Regions from separate parts of the Streptomyces asiaticus genome, predicted to be linked through region 2. Evidence: riboswitches for the same ligand, from Rfam matches in the RefSeq annotation. Region 2 holds a riboswitch; each other region holds the start of a gene.
The links. Region 2 has a riboswitch for cobalamin ahead of metE (5-methyltetrahydropteroyltriglutamate--homocysteine S-methyltransferase). Riboswitches for the same ligand answer to the same signal wherever they lie in the genome.
Positions count from the first base shown of each region.

Region 1: it holds a riboswitch for cobalamin, as region 2 does, so the genes downstream of both, KHP12_RS01360 ((2Fe-2S) ferredoxin domain-containing protein) here and metE (5-methyltetrahydropteroyltriglutamate--homocysteine S-methyltransferase) in region 2, are expected to answer to the same signal.
Region 3: it holds a riboswitch for cobalamin, as region 2 does, so the genes downstream of both, KHP12_RS37605 (cobalamin biosynthesis protein) here and metE (5-methyltetrahydropteroyltriglutamate--homocysteine S-methyltransferase) in region 2, are expected to answer to the same signal.

Region 1 is NZ_JAGSHX010000001.1:416,088-425,384, reverse strand. It holds gene KHP12_RS01385 (MFS transporter) at 1-884, shown strand, start outside; gene KHP12_RS01380 (cysteine hydrolase family protein) at 850-1,152, opposite strand; gene KHP12_RS52710 (hypothetical protein) at 1,112-1,330, shown strand; gene KHP12_RS50340 (hypothetical protein) at 1,584-1,772, shown strand; gene KHP12_RS01370 (hypothetical protein) at 1,812-2,180, opposite strand; gene KHP12_RS01365 (FAD-binding dehydrogenase) at 2,227-4,041, opposite strand; gene KHP12_RS01360 ((2Fe-2S) ferredoxin domain-containing protein) at 4,214-4,597, opposite strand; cobalamin riboswitch at 4,638-4,830, opposite strand; gene KHP12_RS01355 (NAD-binding protein) at 4,880-6,808, opposite strand; gene KHP12_RS01350 (hypothetical protein) at 6,935-7,111, opposite strand; gene KHP12_RS01345 (glycoside hydrolase family 97 protein) at 7,304-9,205, shown strand; gene KHP12_RS01340 (hypothetical protein) at 9,266-9,297, opposite strand, start outside.
Region 2 is NZ_JAGSHX010000006.1:8,193,019-8,202,315, forward strand. It holds gene KHP12_RS43005 (helix-turn-helix transcriptional regulator) at 151-1,059, shown strand; gene metE (5-methyltetrahydropteroyltriglutamate--homocysteine S-methyltransferase) at 1,000-3,318, opposite strand; cobalamin riboswitch at 3,486-3,705, opposite strand; gene KHP12_RS43015 (hypothetical protein) at 3,774-3,989, opposite strand; gene KHP12_RS43020 (molybdopterin-dependent oxidoreductase) at 4,427-4,909, shown strand; gene KHP12_RS43025 (putative RNA methyltransferase) at 4,943-5,794, opposite strand; gene KHP12_RS43030 (glycoside hydrolase family 99 protein) at 5,940-7,058, opposite strand; gene KHP12_RS43035 (IclR family transcriptional regulator) at 7,311-8,105, shown strand; gene KHP12_RS51865 (hypothetical protein) at 8,227-8,508, shown strand; gene KHP12_RS43045 (Gfo/Idh/MocA family protein) at 8,493-9,297, shown strand, end outside.
Region 3 is NZ_JAGSHX010000006.1:6,974,366-6,983,662, reverse strand. It holds gene KHP12_RS37630 (hypothetical protein) at 1-727, opposite strand, end outside; gene KHP12_RS37625 (alpha/beta hydrolase) at 925-2,052, opposite strand; gene KHP12_RS37620 (class II aldolase/adducin family protein) at 2,143-2,829, opposite strand; gene KHP12_RS37615 (inorganic phosphate transporter) at 3,181-4,437, shown strand; gene KHP12_RS37610 (hypothetical protein) at 4,451-4,702, shown strand; cobalamin riboswitch at 4,844-5,061, shown strand; gene KHP12_RS37605 (cobalamin biosynthesis protein) at 5,208-6,191, shown strand; gene KHP12_RS37600 (cobyric acid synthase) at 6,188-7,792, shown strand; gene KHP12_RS37595 (putative cobaltochelatase) at 7,851-9,297, shown strand, end outside.

The sequences.
Region 1 (9,297 bases), on a different contig from region 2:
CCGCCGACCGCCGCGGAGCGGTGATCGGCACCTTGTTGAGCGGGTCGACCGGCGGCATGCTGCTGGCCCGCACCTTCAGCGGCTCCCTCGGCGAGTGGCTGGGCTGGCGGGCCCCGTATCTCGTGGCCGCGGTCCTGGCCCTGCTGCTCGCCACCGTCCTGGCGTTCGCGGTACCCGCCACGACCCCGGCCTCGCGACAGTCCTACCCCGCGCTCCTGGCCGAACCGCTGCGCCTGCTGCGCACCGAGCCGGAGCTGCGCCGCTCCTGCTGGTACCAGGCGACCGTCTTCGCCGGATTCTCGGCCGTCTGGACCTGCCTGGCACTCCTCCTCACCGGTCCCGCCTACGGGCTCGGCGCCCAGGCGGTCGGCGCGCTCGCCCTGGTCGGCGGGGCGACCATGCTGTGCACCCCGCTCGCCGGGCGCATGGTGGACCGCCGAGGGCCCGATCCGGTGAACCTCGTCTGCCTGCTCGGGGTGCTCCTCTCGGCCGCGATCCTCGCCCTGGGGGCCCTGGGCGGGACGCCGGGCCTGGCCGCCCTGACGATCGGCACGCTGCTGCTGGACGTGGCGATGCAGTCCGGCATGGTGGCCAACCAGGCCCGCGTCTACGCCCTGCGCCCGGACGCCCGCGCCAGGCTCAACACCGCCTATATGACCTGCGCCTATCTGGGCGGCAGCGCGGGTTCCTGGCTCGGGGTGCGCGCCTGGGGCCGGACCGGCTGGTGGGGTGTGTGCGCACTCGTCGCGCTCCTCACCGTCCTCGCCCTGGTCCGCCACCCGCCGGCCCTGCGCCGGCCTCGGCGGTGGCTGTCGGTTCCGGCTCAGGCGCCATGCCGTGACACGGCCCCTACGCCCCCGGACCCTCCCCTCGCAGCGCGGTGAGGAGCTCCTTCGTGGTGAGGATGGCATGGGCGAAGGTGGGGCCGTTCAGCTCGTGCGCGGAGTGCATCATCTCGGGCTTGAAAGCGGCCGTGGCGTCGCGGACCAGTGTGACGTGGTAGCCCAGCTCCATGGCGAACCGGCCGGTGGACTCGATGCAGGTGTTCGCCAGCAGCCCGATGAGGATCACATGGGTGATGCCGTGCTGCTTGAGTTGCATATTCAGGTCGGTGTTGGCGAATCCGCTGTGCGCCCAGTGCTCTCGGACCACCACCTCCCCCGGCCCCGGCCGGAAGCTGGGCCTGCTGGGCACCCTGCTGCTGTGTGCGGGCCAGGCCGCCGGGGCCCGCGGCGGCGCGGAGCGTACCTCCATGGCCGCCACGGTGCTCGGCGTGGGGCTGGGCCTCGTCGCGGCCACGACCTACGCTCCTGGGCGGCCCACCGGCTGATCACCCAGGGGGTCACCTCGCGCACGGCGATGGGCGCGGTCTTCGGCGTGGGCGGGCTGCTCCTGGTGCCCGTCCTCCTGGTCACCGGTGCCCCGCTCCTCGACTCCGGGTCCCATGTGGCGGTCGGGGCGTACATGGCGCTGGTGCCCATGTTCACCGGCTACGTCCTGTTCGGCTGGGGGCTGGCGCATGTGCCCGCCAGCACGGCGACCCGCTCTCCCTGCTGGAACCGGCCGTCGCGGCCGTCCTCGCCGTGCTGGTCATCGGCGAACGCCTCCCCGCCGTCGGCTGGGGCGGTATCGCACTCGTCCTCGCCTGCCTGGCCGTCCTCACCGCCCCGGTGGGCGTCTCGGGGCGGCGCCGAGAGTGGCGGGAGGGCGTGCCGCCGCCGCGGCGCGCAGCGGTGGAGCACCCCGTCGCCCAGGCGGACCCGGCGCCGTAGCGGAGTCCGGCTGCCGCGGGCCGCCCGCGTGCGGTGATGTCATTCGGCCCGCCGCGGGCCGGAGAACCTCTCCGCGAGCTCGCGGTGCTCGTCGGCGGCCAGCTTGGCCTGGGCCGTGCTGATGGTCGATCCGGCCATCCCGCCCAGACGTTCGACCTCGTCCGCGAAGCGCAGATGCTCCTGCCGCGCATGCTCACGGCAGGCGAGGCAGGTGACGTTCTCCGGGCGCGGCGAGGTCATCGCGTACGGGGCCCGCAGCCCGCATCCGGTATCGACGAGGCTCGGCACGTCACCGACCAGGCCGAACGTGGCTGCCATCATCTCGCGGACGGCGGCCACGCCACGGACGACCTTCGACTCGACATGGATGTGCGGATCGTCCCCGCCCAACGTGTCCTCCCTCGCCACGGAGTGCGGGACGAGTCTCCCACGGGCCCGTTCCCGCCGACGGGGTTCAGGTCGCCGTCGCGGACGCCGCCGCGCGGCCCGCCGTGCGGCCCGAGAAGAGGCAGCCGCCGAGGAAGGTGCCCTCCAGGGAGCGGTAGCCGTGTACTCCTCCCCCGCCGAAGCCCGCCACCTCGCCCGCCGCGTACAGGCCGCTGATCGGCCGGCCGGAGGCGTCCAGGACGCGGCCGGAGAGATCGGTCTGGAGGCCGCCGAGGGTCTTGCGGGTGAGGATGTTGAGGCGCACGGCGATCAGCGGCCCGGCGGCCGAGTCCAGGATCCGGTGCGCGGAGGCGGTGCGGCTGAGGGCGTCCCCGGGGTAGGCGAGCGCGTTGCGGATGCCCATGACCTGGACGTCCTTGGTGTACGGATTCTCGATCTCGCGGTCGCGGGCCTCGATCTGCCGCTTGAGGTCCGCCAGGTCGATCAGGTTGTCACCGGTCAACTTGTTCATGCCCGCGACCAGTTGGGGCAGGGAGGTGGCGACCACGAAGTCCTCGCCCTTGTCCCGGAACCGCTGGATCGGCTCGGGGGTCTGCCAGATGCGGGAGAGGAGTTGCAGGATGTCCTTGTTGGTCAGGTCCGGGTTCTGCTCCGAGCCCGAGAGCGCGAACTCCTTGGCCATGATCTTCTGGGTGGTGATGAACCACGAGTAGTCATGACCGGTGGCGGTGATCGATCCGAGGGTGTGCAGGGTGTCGTAGCCCGGGATGTCGGGGCTGGAGAAGCGCCTGCCCTCCGCGTCGAACCACATCGACGACGGGCCCGGCAGGATACGGATGCCATGGCCCGGCCAGATCGGGGCGTAGTTCCTGAGGCCCTCGGTGTAGTGCCACATCCGGTCGGGGTTGACGATCCGTCCGCCCGCCTTCTCGGTGATCGCCAGCATGCGGCCGTCCACATACGCGGGGACGCCGGTGACCATGAACTTCGGCGGTGAGCCGAGCCGGTCGGGCCAGTTCCGGCGTACGAGGTCGTGGTTGGCGCCGATACCGCCGGAGGTGACGATCACCACCGGGGCGCTGAGCTCGAAGTCGCCCACCACGGTGCGCGAGGTCTGCTTGCCGCGGGCGGCGTCGCTCGGTTCCAGGATCGAGCCCCTCACCCCGGTGACGGCGCCATCGGTGACGATCAGCTCGTCCACCCGGTGCCGGAACGTGAACGTCACCCGGCCGTCCTTCGCGGCGGCCCGCACCTTCTTCTCGAACGGCTCGACCACGGCCGGACCGGTGCCCCAGGTGACGTGGAAACGCGGCACCGAGTTGCCGTGGCCGTCCGCGAGACCGCCGCCGCGTTCGGCCCAGCCGACGATCGGGAACCATTGCACACCGAGCCCGTGCAGCCAGGACCGCTTCTCCCCGGAGGCGAAATCCACGTACGCCTCGGCCCACTTGTGGGCCCAGTAGTCCTGGCCGCCGGGGTCGCTGACACCGCGGTCGAAGCCGGCCGTGCCGAGCCAGTCCTGCCAGGCCAGTTCGGGGGAGTCCTTGATCCCCATCAGCCGCTGCTCCTCGGAGTCCACGAAGAACAGGCCGCCGAAGGACCAGAACGCCTGGCCGCCGAGGTTGCTCTCGGGCTCCTGGTCGAGGAGGAGCACCTTGCGTCCCGCGGCCGTCAGCTCCGCCGTGGCCACCAGCCCGGCGAGCCCGTGGCCGACCACGATGGCGTCCGCGTCCGAGGACGGGCCGGAGGCGGCGAAGGCCGGAACCGCCGTCTGGGCGAGCGCGGCGCCGGCGAGCACACCACCCGCCGCCGTCAGGGCGCGACGGCGGCTGATCCCGCCGATCCCGGCGGGCGACGCGGAATTCTCTGTGGAGTTCTCCATGAGCTGCCTTCCGGAAGGGGGTTCGGAGGGTGCGGGAGATACGGAGGGGGGTGCCGCGACGGAATCGTGTTACCGGCCGGCAAGGTGTTACCGACGGTAGCCCACAGGGTGAGAGGCCGCCAGAGTTCTGCTCGTACGAGCAACTCCCTTGCCCCCAGGCGACTTCGGGTGCTCAGCTACCGCCCGGTGACGGCTCGGCCGAGGCACTCCCCCGCGGCGAGAACGCGTACAGATCGAGGATGTCGGGCAGCGGTGCCACCCCGGGGCCACCCGCCCGGACCCAGGCCACGATGTCCTCCGTCGCGTCCGGGTCGTTGACCAGGCCGAGCCACACCGGCCTGCCCCCGGCGGCCCGTCCGGCGGCCGACGGCTGTACCACGATCACATTGGCCTGGTCGCAGACGTCCAGACACTCGGAGACGCGTACGGGCGCCTCCTCACCGAGCCGCGTGATCTGCGCGGCATGGTCGACGCCGGTCACCTTGGGACTGCCGCAGCAGCAGTCCCGGCACACGGTCACCCGGCACGGCAGCGGGTCGGTCGGCCTCACGGGCACGCCGCATCACCCCTCCTCCGGGGAAGTCCGCCCCGGTGTCGATCGAGGAGGCGACCGCGTGAGTCTCCTGGCTCTCGGGTCGATGCTCGTCCCGGCCTTCCCACCCGCATACGTGGGCAGTGGCCTGTTCGGGATCCGCTCGCCGATCACAGTGGCGGTACCGCGTCGGATTCACACCGGCTTCCTCGTTCCGCCGTCGCCCTTGTCGCCCGGCATCATCGCATCCCGGACAGCGCCACACCACGCGGCCCCAGCCCCGGCGGGGCGACGGGCGGCCCGGCGTCAGTTCCGGCGGACCGGCGCCCCCGCCAGGATCTCACCCAGGCCCTGGCGGGTGGCCGCCAGCACCACGCGGTCCTGGGGCCGCAGGGCATAGCCGGGGTGCAGGTCCCACACCAGGGCGGGCGCCTGCTGGACGACACCGTCGTAAGGGGGCGCAGCCCCGAGGTCGCGTTGCCGGTCCGCGGGCTCGGCCGCGTCCAGCGCGATGACCCGCCAGGCGCCCGGTACGAACGCCTCGGCGACGGTACGCCCCTCCAGTCGCGGATGCCCGGCGACATGCAGGGCGGCGAAGAGCAGCACCCTGCGCTCGACCGGTATGGCACCGAGGACCTGACGTCCCATCATGGCCCCGGCGAACGCCGGAGCCGCCAGGCTGGAGACGCTGCGGCTGCGGGTGAGGGCCCGCGGATGGGCCGCACGCAGCGTGCGGTAGACGGCGTTGGCGAAGCGGTCGTCATACAGGCGCAGAGCCACCCGCAGCCGGGGCTTGACCGAGCGGGCGTACAGCGTCGCCTCCAGGTTGGTGGTGTCGACGCTGGTCAGTGCGAGCAGGGCGTGGGCCCGCTGGATTTTGGCGGCCTCCAGGACGCCTTCCTGGGTGACATCGCCGAGGACCGTCGGCACCCCGAGCCTGCGGGCCAGCGGGATGCCGCGCGCCCCGGGGTCCTCCTCCACGCACACCACGGGGATGTCCATCTCCCGGAGCCTGGCCAGGACCCGGGTGCCGACCTTGCCGAGTCCGAGCAGCACGACATGGCCGGACAGGCCGCGTGGAGGGCGGCGCAGCGCGGACGCGGTGCGGAAGGTGCCCAGCGCTTCCAGCGCGGCGGCCACCAGAACGGGCAGCAGGAGCAGTCCGGTCAGCCCGGACAGCAGTTGGAGGACCTTGCGTCCGGTCGGCTCGTCGAGCGCCGGATCGTCGATCGCCAGCACGTCCAGCACCGTGAGGTAGGCCGCGTGGAGCAGTCCGGCTCCGGTGAGCTGCCAGGAGGTGATGGTGAGGACGAGCACGGCGATGGCCATTCCGGCGACGGACCAGCGCAGCCGGCGGGAGAAGAGTGAGGCGAGCGGCAGTCTGCGACTGCCGAGCCGCTGTGGCGGCAGCGGCGCGCCGAGGGCGGAGACGGCCTCGAGCACCACCGTGTCGCGTCCGGTGGCGGCGGCGACCTCCTCGTCTCCGGGCAGCAGCCTGGGCCCTTCGTCCCCGCTGCTGTCGGAGCCCTCGCTGCCGCCCGGGTCGCTGGTGGTGGACGAGAGCAGGGCGAGGGTGCACAGCCCCGGGCGGGCGACCTCGTCCGTGCCGGGCGGGGTGCGCTCGGCCGCGCGCAGCAGCAGCCCGTCGGCCTGGAGCACTTTGCTGGTGCCCGCCACGGCGGTGGCCGCGAGTGCGGGGGCCGCGGTGTCGGCGTCCGACAGTACGGTGGTGGTGGCGTCCAGCTCCGCCGGGTCCATGCCGGGATCGGCGACCCGCGCCGCCTCGTCGAGGAGTTCCTCCAGGTGCTGGCCCAGTTTGCGGTTGTAGAGCCGGATCACCAGCCGCAGCCGGGGGTTGAGGCGGCGGGCCCGCAGCGCGGCGTGGATGTTGGTCTCGTCGTCGTCATGGACCAGGGCGAGCGCCGTCGCCTGATCCGCGCCCGCCTCGGTCAGCACGTCCTCGTCCAGTGCCGGCGCCTCCATGACCCGCACTCCCCCGTCCGGGGCGGGGTCGTCCTCGGTCTGCCGGGGCAGCGGGACCCGTCCGACGGCCGCGCTGAACCTGCCGAAGAGCGCGGAGGTACGGCCTCCCGGCCGCCATCCCGCCATCCGCTGCCCGGCGGGGTCCGCCAGGGGAGCGCCGCCGGGAATGACCACGGTCACCTGTGCCCGGTAGACGTCGTGGAGTTCGGCGGCGAGGCGGTGGGCGAGCGCGTCGTCGCCGCAGACGACCATGTGGACCGGCCCCGAGGGGGACGGCGGGGCGGATGCGGAGGCGGAGAACACGACGGCGAAGCGTACCCGCTCTGCCGTCAAAGGGAGTTGGCCGTCTCACCGCCGAGGGCCGCGTGCCGCGGCCGCTCACTCCCTCGGGGCGCCGCACCGCGCACAGCGAGTGAACTCGGCGGTGTCCTGGATCGCACCGCAGTCCGCGCACACCATCTCCAGCCAGCAGGCGGGATCCCCACCCTCGGGTTCGGCGGGCGCCGGGGCCGCCGTCTCCCGGTCCGGATCGCCGGGCCGAGCCGTGCCGCTCATCGTGTGCGCCTCCTCGTCCGGACCGTGCGCGGGCCCGTCAACCGACCCTCTGCCCCTGGCGTCGTCTCCGGAAGCAGCCCAGCCATAGATCCGATCTCTTATGCGCCAGCAACCCTTGTCGGCGCGTAATACCGCTCAACCCCTCCCCAGTTATCGGATGACTCGGTAACGTATCCGCCTCGGGAGGCAACGATGCCGAGATCTTATCGACGCTCCGCAGTGGCATTTCTGCTCTGCGGCGTCCTGGCCATGACGCTCTTCATCACCGGGCCCGCACAGGCGAGGGATTCCGCCTGGACCGTGCGCGGCCCCTCGCCCCACTCCGGTCCCCTCGCCCAGCTGCGGCTCGACGGTGCCTCGGGAGCGCTGACGCTCCAGGTGTCCCGGGGCGGACGGACGGTGGTCGAGCCCTCGCCCGTGGGCATCGTCACCGAGCGGGCGGATCTGTCGCACGGGCTGCGCTATCTGGGACGCCACGACCGCACCGTCGTGGAGCGCTACCGGTCGACGGCCGGCAAGCAGCGCTCGCGCACCGCGCGGATGACCGAGACCCGCTTCCGGTTCCGGGGCGGCGGGAACGCCCGGCTGGACCTCGTGGTGCGGGTCTCGGACGACGGGGTCGCCTATCGCTACGACCTGCCCTCCGGCAGCGGCGATGTCCTCGGCGAGACCTCGGCCTTCACCCTGCCCCCGGACGCGGCCGCGTGGCTGGGCGACTACCGCAAGGACAACGAGAACCTGTTCAAGGAGTACACCGCGGCGACCGCGCCCACCGGTGAGTACATGGCGCAGGCCCTCTTCGAGACGGGCGGTGGCTACGCCCTGATCGCGGAGTCGGATCTGACCGGCCGCTACTCCGCCGCCCGGCTGATCCACCAGCAGGGACTGCCCACGTACCGCATCGGCCTGTGGGACGAGCGGGTCGAGTCCGACGGGCCGCTCAGCACCCCCTGGCGCGCCCTGATCGTGGGCGATCTGCCGACCGTCACCCAGTCCACCTTCACCGACGATCTGGCACCGGCGTCACGGGTCGCCGACACCTCGTGGATCCGGCCCGGCCCCGCCCTGTGGACCTGGCTCGCGGGCGGCAAGCCGGCCGGGCAGAGCCTGTCGATGCAGCAGGGGTACGTGGACTACGCGGCCCAGCGCGGATGGCCGTATGTGGTGGTGGACGCGGGCTGGTACTTCGACCCCGACCAGTGGGACGTCACCGATCCCGACTGGCAGCGGAACAGCTGGATCCCGCAGCTCGTGGACTACGCCCGCGAGCGGCAGGTGGGCATCCAGGTCTGGATCCACCACCGTGACCTCGACACCGCCGAGGAGCGCGAGCAGTGGCTGCCCACGCTGGAGCGGTGGGGGGTGAAGGGCGTGAAGATCGACTTCATGGACTCCGAGTCCCAGGAGACACTGCGCTGGTACGACGAGATCCTCAAGGACACCGCGGCCCACCATCTGCTCGTCAACTTCCATGGCTCGACGATCCCCAAGGGCATTCAGCGCACCTGGCCGCAGGTGATGTCGATGGAGGGCGTGAACGGCGAGGAGAAGCGGACCAACACCCCGCAGCACCTGGCGACGCTGCCCTACACCCGCAATGTCATCGGCTCCATGGACTTCACCCCCGGGGCCTTCCACCGGCCCCAGCGCCCCAACGCGGCCTCGGACGCGGGCGAGGTCGGCCTGTCGGTGCTCTATGAGTCCGGGATCCAGAACCTGGCGGGCACCCCGGAGTCGTACGACGCCCGTCCGCTCGCCCGCCGGTTCCTGGAGCAGATCCCGGCCACCTGGGACCGCACCCGGCTGCTGGCGGGGCGGCCGGGTGAGAGCGCGGTGCTCGCCCGCTCCAGCGGCTCGCGGTGGTTCATCGGCGGGACGTTCACCGGCCCCGCGCACACCGCCGAGGTGCCGCTGCGGCTGGAGCCGGGCCGCTGGCTGGTCGATCTGGTCCTGGACGGACCGGACGGCCTGGTCCGCAAGCCCACGGTGGTGCGCGGCGGGCAGACCCTGTCCGTGCCGGTCGCGGCGGACGGCGGGTTCGCCGCCATCGCCTGCCGCTGGCGACCCGGCCTGTCGACCTGCGACCGCACCTGACCGTCCGCTACGACCCGCACTGACCACCTGTCACGCGGGCACCTGTCACGCGGACACCCGTCACGCGGACACCCCGTCCAGGACGCCCGTCC
Region 2 (9,297 bases):
GGAAGGCTCCTTCGCTGGTCGGCCGATGGCGCCCGGCCGGGCGCGGCGGTTCCACGTTCGCCGCCCGTGCCCACGCCGGCCAGTGCCGTCCCCGTCACTAGGACCGGCAGTACCCAGGCTCATCCGGCGCCGCGCGGCGAGAATGCACCCATGGCTTCCTCCCGCTCCGACTTCGCCGCGCTGCTGCGCGCCTGGCGCGACCGCCTCGCCCCGGCCGACGCCGGCTTCACCCCGAAGGCGAGCCGCCGCGCCCCGGGGCTGCGCCGCGAGGAGCTCGCCGAGCTGGCCGGGCTCTCCGTCGACTACATCCTGCGCCTGGAGCAGGGACGCGCGAAGCACCCCTCGGACCAGGTCGTCGGCGCCCTCGCCCGCGCCCTCCAGCTGTCCCGCGCCGAACGCGACCAGCTGTACCGGAGCGCCGGGCTGCTGCCGCCGCGGGACGGGACGGTCAGCTCCCACGTGCCCCCGGGCATCCAGCGGCTCGCGGCGCGCCTGGGCGACGTCCCGATCGGGGTGTTCACCGCCGACTGGACCCTGGTGTGGTGGAACGCGATGTGGAGCGCCCTGCACGGCGACCCCACCGTGCTCCCGGCCGCCGAACGCAACCTCGCCCGCGCCCTGTTCGGCACCGGTGCCGCCCGCGACCCGGTGCTCCGCGTCCGCCCCGAGCGCGGAACCGACACCTTCGAAACCTCGATCGTGGCCGACCTCAAGGACGCCGTCTCCCGCTACCCCGCCGACGCCCGGCTCGCCCGTCTGGTGCGGGAACTCCGGGCGGAGTCCGAGGTCTTCGCCCACCACTGGGCCACCCGGGCGACCGCCGCCCAGCACACCTCGGACCGCAAGACGATCCGGCATCCGGAGATCGGCGACATCCTGCTCGACTGCGATGTGCTCATCGTCCCCGGCGCGGATCTGCGCATGGTCACCTACACGGCGGCGACCGGAACCAGCGACGCGGGCAAGCTGGACCTGCTCCGCGTCACCGGTCCCCACGGGTCAGGACGCGGGCAGCTCACCTCGGACCGTACGGGCCGCGGTGACCAGGTTCTCCAGTGAGGCGCGGGTCTCCGGCCAGCCGCGGGTCTTCAGCCCGCAGTCGGGGTTGACCCACAGCCGCTCGGCCGGGATGGCCTTCAGCCCCGTCCGCAGCAGTTCGGCCGCCTCCTCCGCGCCGGGCACCCGCGGGGAGTGGATGTCGTACACCCCGGGCCCGGCCTCGCGCGGATAGCCGTGGGCGGCGAGCTCGCGGGCCACCTGCATATGGGAGCGGGCGGCCTCCAGGCTGATGACATCGGCGTCGAGGTCGTCGATCGCCTGGACGATGTCGCCGAACTCGGCGTAGCACATATGGGTGTGGATCTGGGTGCCGGGGCGTACGCCGCCGGTGGTGAGCCGGAAGGCCTCGGTCGCCCAGGCCAGATAGGCGGGCCGGTCCGCCGTGCGCAGCGGCAGGGTCTCGCGCAGCGCGGGCTCGTCCACCTGGATGACCGAGGTCCCGGCCGCCTCCAGGTCGTTCACCTCGTCGCGCAGGGCGAGCGCCACCTGGCGGGCGGTGTCGCCGCGGGGCTGGTCGTCGCGGACGAAGGACCAGGCGAGCATGGTGACCGGTCCGGTGAGCATGCCCTTGACCGGGCGGTCGGTGAGCGACTGCGCGTACGCCGTCCAGCGCACCGTCATCGGCTCGGGGCGCGCGATGTCACCGGCCAGGATCGGCGGGCGGACGTAACGCGTGCCGTAGGACTGGACCCAGCCGTGCTGGGTGGCGAGGTAGCCGGTGAGCTGTTCGGCGAAGTACTGGACCATGTCGTTGCGCTCGGCCTCGCCGTGCACCAGCACATCCAGGCCGGTCTTCTCCTGGAAGGAGATCACCTCCTGGATCTCGGCCCTGATGCGCTCCTCGTACCCGGCCGTGTCGATCCGGCCCCCGCGCAGGTCGGCGCGGGCGGTGCGCAGTTCGCCGGTCTGCGGGAAGGAGCCGATGGTGGTGGTCGGCAGCAGCGGCAGCCGGAGGTGGGCGCGCTGGGCCGCGGTGCGCTCGGCGTACGGCTGGGAGCGGCGGGCGTCGGCCTCGGTGACCGCGGCGGCGCGGGCGCGGACGGCCGGGTCGCGGGTGATGGGGGAGCCCGCGCGGGAGGCGAGATCGGCCCGGTTCGCGGCCAGCTCGGCGGTGATCGCGCCGGTGCCGCGGGCCAGGCCCCTGGCGAGGGTGACGATCTCCGCGGTCTTCTGCCGGGCGAAGGCCAGCCAGCGCAGGATCTGCGGTTCGATGTCCCGCTCGGGTGTCGTGTCGAGGGGGACGTGCAGCAGCGAGCAGGAGGCCGCCACATCGACCCGGTCCGCCAGGCCCAGCAGAGTGCCGAGCGTGGCCAGGGACTTCTCCAGGTCGTTGACCCAGATGTTGCGGCCGTTGACGACACCGGCGATCAGCCGCTTGCGGGGCAGTCCGCCGACGGCGGCCAGCGCGTCCAGATTCGCCGCGGCGGCCTCCGTGAAGTCCAGCGCCAGCCCCTCGACCGGGGCGTTGGCCAGCACCGGCAGCGCCTCGCCGAGGCGGTCGAAGTACGAGGCGACCAGCAGCTTCGGGCGGTCGGTGAGGGCGCCGAGGTCGCGATAGGCGCGGCCGGCCGCGTGCCGCTCGGCCGCGGTGCGGTCCTGGACCAGGGCGGGCTCGTCGAGCTGCACCCACTCGGCACCGGCCGCCCGCAGATCGGCCAGGACCTCGGCGTACACCGGAAGCAGCCGGTCCAGGAGGGTGAGCGGCTCGAAGTCCGCGGGCGCGTCGGGCGCGGGCTTGGCGAGCAGGAGGTAGGTGACGGGGCCGACGAGGACCGGCCGCGCGGCCGGCCCGAGGGCGAGGGCCTCCTTGAGCTCGGCGACCTGCTTGGCGGAGTCGGCCGTGAACACCGTGTCCGGGCCCAGCTCGGGGACCAGGTAGTGGTAGTTGGTGTCGAACCACTTGGTCATCTCCAGCGGCGCCACGTCCTGTGTGCCCCGCGCCATCGCGAAGTACCCGTCGAGCGGGTCGGCGGCGACCGCGTCCCGGTGGCGGTCGGGGATGGCGCCGACCATGACGGTGGTGTCCAGCACATGGTCGTAGTACGAGAAGTCGCCGGTGGGGACCTCGTCGATGCCCGCCCCGGCCAGCTGGAGCCAGTTGGCGCGGCGCAGGTCGGCGGCGGTGGCCCTCAGCGCGTCGGCGGTGACGCGGCCCTTCCAGTAGCCCTCGATCGCCTTCTTCAGTTCCCGGTTCGGGCCCTGGCGGGGGTAGCCGTACACGGTGGCCCGTGCTGCCACGGCCGCGGACTTGGTGGTCACGGAGATCTCCTTCGCGAGATGAATCCCTGAGGTCCCGGCGACGGGAGGAGGGCGCGAAGGGTGACGGACCGGACGCCACGACGTCGCGCGGCAGGCGCGCGGTCGTCCGCCTGGTGCATGTTCGCCGACCCGCCCTCGAGGTCACCGGGATGTCCGCGCACGGGTGGTCCGTACGCGGGCAGATGGCAGGTCTTCGGACTCACGGGCGCGCCCTCCTCAGGAGGACACCTACTGGCCGTCGCTTCCCAGGTCCCTCTCACCGGACCCAGTGCGTATGACGGCGGTCGTTCCCGCTCACCGCTGCGGGGCAGTCCCGGATTCCCACCGGGTTCCCTCTTGCGACGTCCCGCCTGGCGGACGGGGCGAACCAGCTGCGCCGGCCAGCCTACGGCATGGGAAACCCCCGGCCGTGTCGGCCGGGGGTGCCGCTCCTCACGGGCTCGTGGAGCGGGGGGTCAGCACGAGCTGGAGTCCGACTGGCCCACCAGATTGACCGGGACGGTGACGAAGGAGAACTGGTTGCTGGCGCATACGCCGGGGAAGGTCGTGGTCGTGCTGCTGGTGTTGTCGACGGTGACATCGGGGCCGTCCTCCGCGAGGGCACCGGTCGCGCCGACGGCGAGGGACGCGGCGGTGAGAGCGAGCGTGGACAGGGCGGTCCGCATACGCATAGGAACTCCTTGCTGGGAATGAGCGGCCGGAAATGACCGGCTTCGCATGCATGGTGCCCCTTTGTCGGACGGATCGCGGCCCAACGTCCCCCCAATGGGGTAACGCGTCACCCGCTGTCACATCATGCGCCGCCGAGCCGTGCGTCGTCCTTGTCGACGAGGGTCTCGGAGAGCGAAGCGCGAGCATCAGTCTGCTGGCGATCTCGCTGGGCTCGGCGGGCCTCGGCGGGGCCTCTTCACGCGTCCATGGCGGTCGGCTCTGGCGCCTGCGGTCCCGTCGTCACCCGAGCCATCGGTGAGCTGATTGCCTCAGCCGCAGATACGAGGGAAATTCAGATTTCTTCCTCGCATCTGCGTGATCTTTGGTCTATCGGCATGGCATGTGCGTTTGCCTGGGATGGGTGTTCGGGTAACGCTCCTCCAGGAGGTGGTAGCCCGTGAGTGACTCCCTCGCAGCTGCCAGTACGGCCGCCGGTCCAATGGCGGAAGTCGCTCTCACCGGCGATCTGACCCGCCCCGCCCGGCTGACGGTGTCCGAGCTGCTCACCTGGCCCCAGCACCGGGCGCAGGTGAGCTTCGACTGCGCCACCAGCGGCATCCAGCGCCACCGCTTCACCGGGCCGTTCCTGCACGACGTCCTGGTCGCCGCCGGCCCCGGCTTCGACCCCGCCCGGCGCAAGGACCGGCTGCGCTTCCTGATCGCCGTACGCGGCGCGGACGGCCACCGCGCGCTGCTGTCCTGGGCCGAGATCGACCCGGACTTCGGCCGCGCCCCGGTCCTGCTCGCGGTCACCATCGACGACACTCCGCTCGACCGCGCGGGCCCCCAGCTCGTCCTGCCCCAGGACCGCTGCGGCGCCCGGTACATCAGCGGCATCGAGGCGATCCGCGTGGACGGCGGATACACCGTCTGGACGTGATGGCCCCTGGTGGAGCCCGGTGGCGGCCGGGCGTCAGATCAGCGGACGGTACGCCGTGAGCGTGACGGACAGCGTCACATCGCAGGGCTCGGGCAGCCGCGCGATGCGCTCCTCCAGCCGCTCGCTCTGCTGATGCCAGGCGTTGGGGCCCATCCCCACCAGCTGCGGCAGGGCCTTGTGGTCCAGTGCCATGGTGCTCCGCGACCGCTCGCGGGCCACCTCGGTGAAATGCGCCGAGAGCCGGTCCGCCAGCCGCTCGTCCTTCTGCTCGCCCACCCGCAGCAGCCCCAGCGCCGCCACCAGTTCCCGTAGATGATCCGGCCGGGGCGTCACCACCAGCAGCACACCCTCGGGGCGCAGAATCCGCCGCAGCTCGGCCGGATTGCGCGGCGCGAAGACATTGAGGACCACCGACGCGGCCCCGTCGGCGAGCGGCAGCCCGTCCCAGGCGTCGGCCACCACCGCGCTGATCCGGGGGTGCGCCCGCGCGGCCCGGCGGGCGGCGAACTTGGAGATGTCGAGCAGGATCCCCTCGGAGTCCGGGAACTCCGACATCACCCGGGCAAGGTGATAGCCCGTGCCGCCACCGATGTCCACGACACAGCCGGGGTCCCCGCCCGCGGCCTCCGGTGCCGTCTCGCGCGCCAGCGCGGCCAGCGCCCCGGCGATCGGCGCGTAGTGACCGGCGGCCAGGAAGTCCGCGCGGGCCGCCACCATGGCGGCGGTGTCCGCGCTGAACTTGGCGGCGCCACGCAGCAGATTGACGTACCCCTGCTTCGCCACGTCGAAGTTGTGCCCCTGCGAGCACTCCAGCGTGCCGTCGGTCATCGTCATGGCGCCGGAGCAGTACGGGCAGTGAAGGTACCGAACCGCCTCTTTCCGCATCGTGTCCCCCGTTACCGCCGTTGTCCTGACAGGGTCCCAGCCTATGCGGATGATCCGGGGGTGCCGCACACCCGCCCCCTGCCGCGGCCGGCGGGCGCGCTCGTTCCTTCGCGGCCAGTCCGCCCGGCGCGGCCGCCCGGCGGCCTCAGCGGCGGCGGGCGGCGGCCTCGAAGCGGCCCACCCAGTACGCGGTGCGGTCGAGATAGGCCGTCTCGGCCGCGCGGCCCGTCCGCCCGTACGCCCCGTTGTAGGTCCGGTAGCTCAGCGCCGTGGGTGGGGTGGCGGTGGCGGGTTCTATCTGGCTGCCCTCGTGCCACTCGTTGAACGAGGTGATCGAGACCCAGGTGGGCGGGCCCCCGTTGGCCGGGGAGAGGGCGTTGTTCCACTCCAGGTCGTAGGTGGCGCCGTCCGCGCGCTCCAGGGTGGGCGTGGTGTTGCCGGGCACGGCGCGGTCGTCGATGTAGCCGGGGCCGATGGACGGCGCCCAGACCATGCCGTGGTCGCGGCAGTACGCGGCCGGACCGGCCCACTGCGGATTGTTGCCCGCGGCGATGGCGTCGTAGGTGTACATGCCGCCGAAGTGCGCCACCTTTGACACGTCCGTGGTCTGGGCAAGCACGATCGCCCGGTCGGCCACCTGGTCCAGCGGGGTCCAGTCGGCGATCCGCAGGGACTCGAAGACGTAGTACGCGCCACGGTTGCCGTGTGCCGCGTCCCGGTGGAAGGCCGGATGGCCGCCGTACCGCTGGATGAGATAGCCGATGTCGTCCACGACGGACCGCGCGGTGCGTCCGGCGTACGGCTCGATGTGCCAGGCCACCTCGAGCCCGTGTGCGGCCGCCGCGTCCAGGAGCAGCGGCACCCGCTGGTCCTCGTAGCCGCCCCGCCCCCACCAACTGGTGACGAGCACACCGGTGCGGGCCTGGGCCAGCCACCCCATGTGGCGGTCGACCACGGCGCGGTCGCCGGAGTCGTACGCACCGGCCACCGGGTAGAAGTCGGAGCCGATCCGGTCGGGCGGGGTGAGGCCGCCCTGCGACCAGTGGCGCCAGGAGCCGCTGACCGCGGGGCTGCCGTACCAGGGGTAGGAGAAGATGTGCACGTCCGGCGAGGGCGCGAGCCGGGCCGCCGGTGAACTGGAGGCGGCGGGCACGGCGGCCGCCGCCCGGCCTTCCGCCGCGGCGGGGGACCCGGCGCCCAGGGCGACGCCCGCGGCCGTGCGGGTCAGAAAGGTCCGGCGCGAGGTGCCGGGGCTCTGTGCCATCTCACGTTCCTTCCGTGGTGGAGGGGCACCTCGGAACCCTCGTCAGCGGGGGTCCTCGGGGCCGGCCGGCGCCGCCGCGTACAGCACATGGCTGTCTGCATATGAGCCCTCGCCCGATGCGAAGCGTTCAGGAAACCGAATGGCGTTGGAGTAACGGAACATAGGCTTGCCGTGATATAGCGTCAAGACGAGCTACGGAAGTTGTCGGGGGCCGGGGTCGGCGGGGCGCCGGGCCGGGGAGCGGAGGCTGGCGTGGAATCGGTGTCGGGAGCAGCGCGGGTCCGGCGTCACGAGGACGTCAAGTCCGCGGCGCGCGTCCTGGAAGTGCTCGAACTCCTGGGTGCCGAGGGCGCCCGGCTCTCGCTCGCCGACATGGCGAGCACCCTGTCCGTGCCCAAGAGCAGCCTGCACGCGGTGCTGCGCACCATGGAGTCCCGCCGCTGGGTGGAGACCGACCCGTCCGGAACGCTGTACAGCCTCGGCCTCAAGGCGCTGCTGACCGGCACCGCCTATCTGGAGAGCGACGACCTGGCCGGGATCGCCGGGCCCGTGCTCGACCTGCTGGCCGAGGAGACGGGCGAGGCCGTCCACCTCGGACGGCTGGACCACACCGATGTCGTCTACCTGGCCAAGCGCGAATCCCGGCACGCCCTGCGGATGTACTCGGCGGTCGGCCGCCGGCTGCCCGCGCACGCCACCGCGCTCGGCAAGGCGATCCTGTCCCAGTACGACGCGGCGGAGGTCCAGCGCCGCCTCAACTGGCCGCTGGAGGCGCTGACTCCGAGCACCGTCACCGACCCGGACGAGCTCCTCGCCCAGCTCGCCGACGCCCGCAAGCGCGGCTGGGCGGCGGACGAGGGCGAGAGTTCGGTGGACATCCGCTGTGTGGCGGTCCCGCTCGGCACCGGGTACGGCGGCGGCGCCGCGATCAGCTGCTCGGCGCCGCGCAGCCGCATGGACGACGCCCGGCTGAGCGAGATCGCCGCCCATGTCACCGAGGCGGCCCACTCGTTGCGGACGCTGCTGAAGCGCCTCGGGGAGCACTGAGCCTCCGCACACCGCCGGGCGCCCGGGTCCGGCCGGATCCCGGTACGGACATTGACACCGCCCCTGAACCCTCTTTACGTTCGAATGGACGATCGCCATTCGGCTATGGGAATGGGAGCGTATGTCCGCGCCGCGCGAGCCGCACCTCCCACTGGCAAAGGCCCCCTGGGCGGAGGAGCGCGGCGACAAGCTCCGCATCACCACCGTACGCACCTTCCTGACGGCGTCTCAGGGCTGTCTCGCCCCGCTGCTGCGCGGCCGCGACCCCAGCGATGTCGAGGACCTGCACCGTCTGGCCCTCAACCGGGAGCGTGCAGAGGCCGTGACGACGAACGAGACGAGCAGATGGGCGCCGCAGGCGCGGGGACTGACCGGGAGGGGACCACTGTGGGCGAGCCGCTGAGGATAGGGCTGGTCGGGGCGGGGAAGATCAGCGGGGCCTATCTGGACACGTTGGCGCGCCTGCCGGGACTGCGCCTGACCGCCGTGACCGACCTCAACCGGGCCCGCGCCGAAGCCGCGGCCAAAACCGCCGAGGCGTCCTCCGAGACCGCGAAGGGCGTGGCCGTCGCCGCGTCGGCCGGCGAGCTGATGGCACGCGAGGACGTCGACGCCGTACTCAACCTGACCATCCCGGCGGCGCACGCCGAGGTGGCGCTGGCCGCGCTCGCCGCGGGCCGGCATGTGTACGGCGAGAAGCCGCTGTCCGGCACCCGCGAGGAGGCCGACGCCATCCTGGTCGGGGCCGGGCGAGCGGGGCTGCGGGTCGGCTGCGCGCCGGACACCGTGCTCGGCCCGGGCACCCAGACCGCGCGCAGGGCCGTGGACGACGGGCTCATCGGCACACCGGTCGCGGCCACCGCCTTCATGGCCACCGCCGGACCCGAGGTGTGGCATCCGGACCCGGAGTTCTACTACCGGCCCGGCGGCGGGCCGCTGTTGGATATGGGCCCGTACTATCTGTCCGCCCTGGTGCACCTGCTGGGCCCGGTGGTCCGGGTCACCGGGGCGGCCTCCCGGCCGCGCGCGCAGCGGAGTATCGGCAGCGGGCCGCGCGCGGGCGGACGCTTCGCGGTGGAGGTGGACACCCATGTCACGGGGGTTCTGGAGCATCGAGGCGGCGCGCTCACCACACTGCTGATGAGCTTCGATGTGCACGCGGCCCGGCTGCCGCGCATCGAAGTCCACGGCA
Region 3 (9,297 bases), 1.2 Mb from region 2:
CGGACGAGAGGGCGTCCAGGGCCCAGTCGAGCAGCCCCTCGAGCGTGGCGCTGTCCTCGGCGTCCTTGGCGTCGTCGGCGCTCGCGGCGCCCCCGGCGGGCTCCCGGTCCTCCCCGACCTCCTGGGGGACCTCGCACCGCTCGGTGCGCAGCTCGGCGACCCGCTGCCGGAGCATGTCCAGCAGGGCGGAGATCTGCACGGGACCGGCCGAGAGCTGGAGCAGGGAGAGCAGCTGCGGTACGGCCTCGACGACCTCCGCGACCGCCGTCGGCTCGGCCGTCTCGGGCGCGGGGCAGGCCAGGGACCACGCGTCCAGGAGCGCGACCCAGCCGCGCAGCACGGCGCTGTCGTCCCGGTCCCACGCCTGGAGCCGCCAGCCGGGGCGGGTGGTGCCCGCGTGGTGCTCGATGAGCCCGATCAGGCGGGCGCGGTCCCAGTCGGTCCGCACCTCCCGCTCGCTCACCCCGAGCGCCTCGGCGGCGCGGGCGGCGGCCTCGTCGGACAGCGCGCCGGGCGCGCCGTGCTCGGCCGCGGCCCAGTGGGCGATCGCCACGGCCCCGGTGAGCCCCGCCCTGGCCTGCCGGGCCAGCTCCGACGGGGGCGGAGTGCCCTCCGGCGGACGGGGCGCCGGTCTTGAGCCGCGGTTCACCGCGGGCCGGCGGGCCGTGGCCACCGGCCGGTTACGGACAAGTCGGAGCCGGGAGTCGCGCGGAGTACGGGACGTCACGGAAGCAGTCTCGCCGTTGACGGCCCGAAAGCCCAATCGGCACCCGTCCGGCGGTCGCCGCGAAGGGTTCACGCCATCTTACGAACGCTTCCGCCGCCGCCCCGCGAACGCCTCCCGCGCCGCCCCGCACGCGCTTTCGCGATCGCCTTACGGGCGCTACAGGAGGTCGGACGGCGCGGGAGGTCGCCTTACGGGCGCTACAGGAGCGGTATCAGAAAGCGCCGCAGCGCCTCCTCGTACGCCTTGGGGTCCGCGTTCCACATGGCCGCGTGCGGGGCCTGCCGCACCGTGTGAAGGGTCACCAGATCGCGCCGTCGGTCGACGAGTTCGCGCGAGACGTGCCAGGGCGCGAGGGTGTCGTCGGGGCCGTGGGCGACGAGCGTGGGCACGGACAGCCGCTCCGGGTCGGCCACCTCGGGGAGCCTGCTGTCGTGGAGTCCGGTGCGCCCCTCGGCGGCGCGCAGGGCGAGCGGGAGCAGCGGCGCGGGGATGCCGCGGGCCGCGGCGAGGGCGCGCAGGGTGGCCTGCCAGTCGAGCACCGGGGAGTCCAGGACGAGGCCGATGACGCGGTGCCGCAGCGCGGAGTTCGCGGCGGCGTGGAGGGCCATCGAGGCGCCGGTGGACCAGCCGTGCAGCACGACCCCGGTCGCCCCGTACTCCACCGCGTAGCGGATGGCCGCGTCCAGGTCGCGCCATTCGGTGTCGCCGAGGTGGGATATGCCGTCCTCGGAGCGCGGGGCGCCGGGGTCCCCGCGGTAGGCGAGGTCGAGCACCGGCACCCGCAGCTGCCGCAGGAAGGGCATGACGACCATAGGGTGCTCACGGGTGGTGCCGAGGCCATGGGTGGTGATCACCCAGGTGGAGCGTTCGCCGGGGATGAACCAGGCGGGCAGCGGCCCGAGTTCGGCGGGCACGTCCACGTCGGCGTGGTCGATGCCGAGCGCGTCCCGCGGGTTGCCGATGTGCACCTGGGGGGTCAGCCGCACCCGGGTGCCGGGGGTGAGTTCGCCGTGGGTGACCCGCTCCAGACGGCGTACGACGCAGTCTGCGGGGTGCGGGGCGTCCTCGATGACGGGGCCGACGACGGCGTGGCAGGAGCGGCCGGTGAGGCCGTAGGTGCCGGGGCGCAGCGAGGCGAGCGAGCGGGTCAGGGTGATCTGGCCGGCCGCGGTCGCGTGGACGGTCAGCGGCGCCTCGTTCGGCAGCGGACGGTCGGGGGCCGGTTTCAGCGCAGCGCTGGTGGCGTACCGTCCGGCCGCCACCGCGGCCACGCCGACACTCAGCAGGGTGGTGGCGGCCGCGACCGCCGTTGTTCGCAGACGCATCCCTCCCAGTGTGGCCGGGGAGGCGGCCCCCGGCCAGCGGGCGTACCCGGCCGGGTGACCGCCCGGCCGGGGCCCGGGTGCGTGCCGGGCTCAGCCCTTCTGGCCGTAGCCGCTCAGCTTCTCGGCGGCGCGCCGCATCTCGTCCGGCGGGATCAGGGAGGGGGTGCGGCCGGGGACGGAGACCGCGGTGAGCCAGACCTGGCACATCCATTCGAGCTGGGCGGTGCGGTCGTACGCCTGGTCCAGGGTGGCGCCGTGGACGACGGTGCCGTGGTTGCGCAGCAGACAGCCGCTGCGGTCGCGCAGCGCCTCGAGCATGGCGGCGGCCAGTTCGTCCGTGCCGTAGAGCGCGTAGGGCGCGACGCGGACCGGGCCGCCGAGGGCGGCGGTCATGTAGTGGATCGCGGGGAGCTCGTCGACGAGCGTGGAGACGGCCGTGGCGTGGACGGCGTGGGTGTGGACCACGGCCTCGGCGTCGGTCTCCCGGTAGATCGCGAGGTGCATGGGCAGCTCGCTGGTGGGCTTCAGCGTGCCGAGGACCTGGTGTCCGTCCAGGTCGACGGCGACGGCGTCCCTGGGGCCGAGCCGGTCGTACGGGACGCCGCTCGGGGTCACCAGGACGGTGTCACCGACCCGGGCCGAGACATTGCCCGAGGTGCCGACGACCAGGCCGTCGGCGGTGGTCCTGCGGGCCGTACTCACCACCTGCGTCCATGCCTGTCGCAGGGGATGCGTCAGCCGCGGCTGCGGCTGCCGCGTGGATCGCGACTGGGTCACCTGCCCTCACCTCCGGGGCCCGATCCTTCCAGGCGGCCGCCGGCCGCGCGGCGGCGGGACCGGCGACTGGCGCGACGGGCGACTACGACCGTGCCTCGTGGACACCCGACTCCGGACGGGTGAACGTGAGGGGACGGCGGACGCCCGCGAGACCGGTCCCGGGACCGTCTCCGGCGGCTCTCGAACGCGGCTCAACTCCCCTGCGACATGGGAGCGTAGGCTGAAATTCACCGGGTTTTAGCGACCCCGCAACCATGTCACCCTGATGCCCTGCTCAGTTCATCTCCCGTTCACCCTGTTTCCTTACGTTCACCGTGCCACTAACGACCTTCGAACTGATTGACCGGGTGTATGGAACACATCACGCTTCTCATCGGGATCGTGATCGTCACGGCCTTGGTGTTCGACTTCACGAACGGCTTTCACGACACGGCTAACGCCATGGCCACCACCATCTCCACGGGAGCACTCGGGCCCAGGGTGGCGGTGGCGATGTCGGCCGTCCTCAATCTCGTCGGCGCGTTCCTGTCCGTGGAGGTGGCCAAGACCATCTCCGGCGGGATCATCGACGAGGGATCCGGTATCCAGCCAGAAGTGATCTTCGCGGGACTCGTCGGCGCGATCCTGTGGAATCTGGTGACGTGGCTCGCCGGACTCCCCTCCAGCTCCTCGCACGCCCTGTTCGGCGGTCTGATCGGCGCCACCGTGGTCTCCGTGGGCCTGGACGGGGTCAATGGCGACGCGATCGTCATGAAGGTCCTGATCCCCGCCGTCGCCGCGCCGATCGTGGCCGGCATCGCCACGCTGGCCGCCACCCGGCTCACCTACCGGCTCGGCCGCGACCGCTCCCCCGAGGACACCGCGAAGGGCTACCGCGCGGGGCAGATCGCCTCCGCCGCCCTGGTCTCCCTGGCCCACGGCACCAACGACGCCCAGAAGACGATGGGCGTGATCACCCTGGCGCTGGTCACCGGGAACGTGGTGGCGCCCGACTCCGACCCGCCGCTGTGGGTCATCGTCTCGGCGGGCCTGGCCATCGCGCTCGGCACCTACCTGGGCGGCTGGCGCATCATCCGCACCATGGGCAAGGGCATCACCGACATCCAGCCGCCGCAGGGCTTCGCCGCCCAGACCGGCGCCGCGACCGTCATCCTCGCCTCCTCCCACATCGGCTTCGCGCTGTCCACCACCCAGGTCTGCTCCGGTGCCGTCATGGGCGCGGGTGTCGGCCGTAAGGGCGCCGTGGTGCGCTGGTCGACCGCGGGCCGCATGGTGATCGCCTGGGTGCTGACCCTGCCGGCCGCCGGTCTGGTGGCGGGCGCCGCCGCGCTCCTCGCCGACCAGGGGAACGCGGGAATCACGGCGGTGGCCGTGCTCGCCGTCCTGGCCTGCGGGGCGATCTGGATGCTGTCGCGCCGCAAGCCCGTGGACCACACCAACGTCAACGAGGTCGGCACCCAGGAGCCGGTGGGCGCCGTCACGGCCGCCCTGCGGTCCGTGGCCCCGCCGCCCGCCGGTGCGGCGAGCGCCGCCCCCGAGGACGACACCTCGGAGCACACACCCGAGCAGACCCCCACCCCCGCCGCCGCGAGCAGCACCACCCGCTAAGGAGCCAGGAAACATGAGCATCGACTGGGCTGCACTCGGCCAGGTCTTCGGCATCAGCCTCGCGGTCACCGTCGGCATGGTGGGCGTCTTCACCCTGGGCATCGTCGGCACCTCCCGTAAGGCGGCGCCGGAGCGGGGCGGCACGGCCGCCGCCGTGCCCGGGGGCGCGGTGGGCGCCTCCTCGCTCGCGCGCACCGGCGCGTACGCCTGCTTTGCGGTGTGCGCCGCGGTCGTGGCGTACGGCATCTATCTGATCGTCGCCTGAGGACCCCGCTTCCCCGAACGACCACCGGCCGCCGGATGGTGGCGCTGACCAGCGCCGACCGTCCGGCGGCCGTCCTGTGAGGGGCGGTTGGCTGTGGGGCTCGGCACACTCGGGCGTCATGGGTCATATGCGAGTTGACGGCCATTCGCGGCCCATGGTGGACTTCCCGAGCCAAACGGCGGCAGGAGAGGAAGCCGGTGAGAATCCGGCGCGGTCCCGCCACTGTCACCGGGGAGCACCCTCCCATCGCCTGTATGGGGTCACGGCTCGTCCGTACGGTTCGTCGCGTACGCGGGGCTGGAAGACCGGGAGGGCCGCGGATCCGGGAGCCAGGAGACTCTCACCGCCGGTCACGTCGAACCAGGGCGCGGACCCTGAGTGAGGACATACCGCCATGCCCGGCATCGCCACGCCGCCAGCCCTCCCTGTCCGCTTCGGCTCTTCCGGCCCATCCGGCCCGTCTGGTTCCGTATCGCCGCGCCGAGGCGTGACGGCGGCCTGACGGATGCCTGCCGACCACGCCTCGTTCGCGTGTGGCGCGGCCCTCGGCTTCCTCGGCGACCTCGCCACGGGTGATCCGCGCCGCGGCCATCCGGTGGCCGCGTTCGGGCGCGCCGCCGCGGCCGCCGAGCGCCGGCTGTGGCGCGACCACCGGGGCTACGGGGCCCTGCACACCGCGTTGTGCGCGGGCGGCGCGGCCGCCGGTGCCGCGCTGCTGACCCGCGCCGTACGGGGCCTTGGCAGCCGCCGTGGCGCGGAGGTCGCGCTGACCGCCGCCGCCACCTGGGCCGTGCTGGGCGGCACGAGCCTGGGCCGTGAGGCACGGGCCGTCGGCGGGGCGCTGGCCGCCGGGGACCTCGAGGTCGCCCGGGAGCGGCTGCCGCATCTGTGCGGCCGCGATCCGCAGGCGCTGGACGGGCCGCAGATCGCCCGCGCGGTGGTCGAATCGGTGGCCGAGAACACCTCCGACGCCGTCGTGGGCGCGCTGGTGTGGGGCGCCGTGGGCGGTGTGCCGGGGCTCATAGGATTCCGTGCCGTCAACACCCTGGACGCCATGGTGGGCCACAAGTCGCCGCGCTACCGGCGGTTCGGCTGGGCGGCGGCCCGGCTGGACGATGTGGCCGGCTGGCCCGGTGCGCGCCTTACGGCGGCCCTGGCGACGCTCGCGGGCCCCGATCCGCGCGGTGCGTGGCGCGCCTGGCGGCGCGACGGCGGACGCCATCCGAGCCCCAACGCGGGCCCCGTGGAGGCGTCCTTCGCGGGCGCGCTCGCCGTCCGGCTGGGCGGCACCCTCGCGTACGGCGGCCGGGTCGAGCACCGACCGGTGCTCAACTCCGGCGGGCGGCCGGTGGAGTCGGCCGACATCGAGCGGGCGATACGGCTGTCGCGGCGCGTCGGCGTGCTGGCGCTCGGAGTGTCCATGGCGGCCCGGCCGGTCCTGAGGGCGTTGACGGGACGGCCCCGGGCCTTGGGAAGGGGCGGCGGATGAGCGGGATACGCGCTAAGGACGGCACGGAGGGTTCCGGGGCACGCGGCGGGGGGCTGCTCGTCGCGGGCACGACCTCCGACGCGGGCAAGAGCGTGGTGACGGCCGGGATCTGCCGGTGGCTCGCCCGTAAGGGCGTCAGCGTGGCGCCCTTCAAGGCGCAGAACATGTCGCTCAACTCCTTCGTCACCCGGGAGGGGGCGGAGATCGGGCGGGCGCAGGCCATGCAGGCGGCCGCCGCGCGCGTCGAGCCCAGTGCGCTGATGAACCCGGTCCTGCTGAAGCCGGGCAGTGACCGCAGCAGTCAAGTGGTGCTGCTGGGCAAGCCGGTGGGCGAGCTGAGCGCGCGCGGGTACTTCGGCGGGCCCGGGGCCCCCTCGCCCGGCGAGAGGGTCTCCACGGGGCGGGAGGCGCTGCTGGGGACCGTCACGGAGTGCCTGGAGGAGCTGCGGCGCACCCATGACGCGGTGATCTGCGAGGGCGCGGGCAGCCCCGCCGAGATCAATCTGCGCCGCACCGACATCGTCAACATGGGTCTTGCGCGCGCCGCAGGGCTTCCGGTCGTGGTGGTCGGGGACATCGACCGCGGTGGTGTCTTCGCGTCCTTCTTCGGCACGACCGCGCTGCTGTCGGCCGCCGACCAACGGCATGTGGCCGCCTACCTGGTGAACAAGTTCCGCGGCGATGTGAGCCTTCTGGAGCCCGGCCTCGAGATGCTGCGCGACCTCACCGGGCGCCCGACCGTCGGGGTGCTCCCGTTCGCCCACGGGCTGGGCATCGACGAGGAGGACGGGCTGCGGGTGTCGCTGCGCGGCGCGGTGCGGGAGAGCGTCGTGGCGCCCCCTTACGGCGCGGACGTCCTGCGGATCGCGGTGGCCGCCGTACCGCTGATGTCCAACTTCACGGACGTGGACGCGCTGGCGGCAGAGCCGGGCGTGATCGTGCGGTTCGTGGACCGGCCCGAGGAGCTGGCCGACGCCGACCTGGTGGTGCTGCCGGGTACCAGGGGCACCGTAAGGGCGCTGGAGTGGCTGCGTGAGCGCGGGCTGGCCGACGCGATCGCCCGGCGGGCCGCCGAGGGCCGTCCGGTACTGGGCGTCTGCGGCGGCTTCCAGGCGCTCGGGGAGCGCATCGAGGACGAGGTCGAGTCGAAGGCCGGGACGGTCGCCGGGCTCGGACTGCTGCCGGTGCGGGTGCGGTTCGCGGCCGAGAAGACTCTGGCCCGGCCGGTGGGCGAGGCGCTCGGCGAGCGGGTGGAGGGCTACGAGATCCACCACGGGGTCGCCGAGCTGCTGGACGGAGCCGAGGAGCCCTTCCTGGACGGCTGCCGGGTGGGCTCGGTGTGGGGCACGCACTGGCACGGCTCGCTGGAGAGCGACGGCTTCCGGCGGGCGTTTCTGCGGCGGGTGGCCGCCGCGGCGGGCCGGGCGTTCGTCCCCGCGCCGGACACCCGCTTCGGCGAGCTGCGCGAGGAGCAGCTCGACCGCCTCGGCGACCTGATCGAGGAGCACGCCGACACGGACGCGCTGCTGCGGCTCATCGAGGAGGGCGTCCCTGAGGGGCTGCCGTTCGTCCCTCCGGGGGTCCCAGGGGGGACGCCATGACGAGCCCCCACCCCCACACCGGACCGCTGTGCCCACGCACCCCAGGAGGTATCACCGCGTGACCACCACCTACCCCTTCAGCGCGATCGTCGGCATGGACGGCCTGCGGCTCGCCCTGCTCCTCAACGCCGTCTCCCCCGCCGTGGGCGGCGTCCTGGTACGCGGCGAGAAGGGCACGGCCAAGAGCACCGCCGTAAGGGCGATCGCCTCGCTGCTGCCCGAGGTGGACGTGGTGGCCGGGTGCCGGTTCTCCTGCGATCCGGCCGCGCCCGACCCGTCCTGCCCGGACGGGCCCCATGAGCCGGGCACGGGCGAGGCGCGCCCCGCGCGGATGGTCGAACTGCCCGTGGGCGCCTCCGAGGACCGGCTGGTGGGCGCGCTGGACATCGAGCGGGCGCTGTCGGACGGTGTGAAGGCGTTCGAGCCCGGACTGCTCGCGGACGCCCACCGCGGGGTGCTCTACGTCGACGAGGTCAACCTGCTGCACGACCATCTGATCGACCTGCTGCTCGACGCGGCCGCCATGGGCGCCTCCTACGTGGAGCGCGAGGGGGTGTCCGTACGGCACGCGGCGCGCTTCCTCCTGGTGGGCACCATGAACCCCGAAGAGGGCGAGCTGCGGCCGCAGTTGCTGGACCGCTTCGGCCTCACGGTGGAGGTCGCGGCGTCCCGCGACACCGAGGAGCGGGTCGAGGTGGTGCGGCGGCGGCTGGCGTACGACGAGGACCCCGAGGGGTTCGCGGCGCGCTGGGCGGCGGACGAGGAGGCCCTGCGGGAGCGCATCGCGGCGGCGCGCTCCCTGCTGCCGCGGGTGGCTCTCGGCGACCGCGCGCTGCGGCAGATCGCGGCGGTGTGCGCCGGGTTCGAGGTGGACGGGATGCGCGCGGACATCGTGACGGCCCGTACGGCGACCGCGCTGGCCGCCTGGGCGGGGCGCACCGACGTCCGGACCGAGGACGTACGGGGGGCCGCGCTGTTGTCGCTCCCCCACCGCAGGCGGCGGGCGCCGTTCGACGCGCCGGGGCTCGACGAGGACAAACTGGACGAGATCCTGGGGCGGTTCGAGGAGGACGACCCGGAGCCGGATCCGGACCCGGGCCCCGAGGACGGGCCGGGCGGCTCCGGGCCGGACGACCCGGGCGGCCCCGAGGGCGGACCGCAGGAGGGCGCGGGTGACGGGCCGGGGGAGCAGTCGCCGCCCGCCGAACCCGAGCCGTCCGTCCCCGACCAGCGCACGGGCGAGCACGAGACGGCCGACCGCGAGCCCGACTCCGCCCCGGCCGACCGCGACAGCGGGCCGGGCGAAGCGGACGACGGTGTGGGCGGGGCCGGCGGTGAACGGGCGGCCGTGGGCGCCGCCGAACCGTTCCGGACCCGGCGGCTCGACGTCCCCGGCCTGGGCGAGGGCGCGACAGGCCGTCGCTCGCGCGCCCGCAGCGCGCACGGCCGCACCACCGGGGCGCGCCGCCCGCGGGGGACGCTGTCCGCGCTGCATCTGTCGGCGA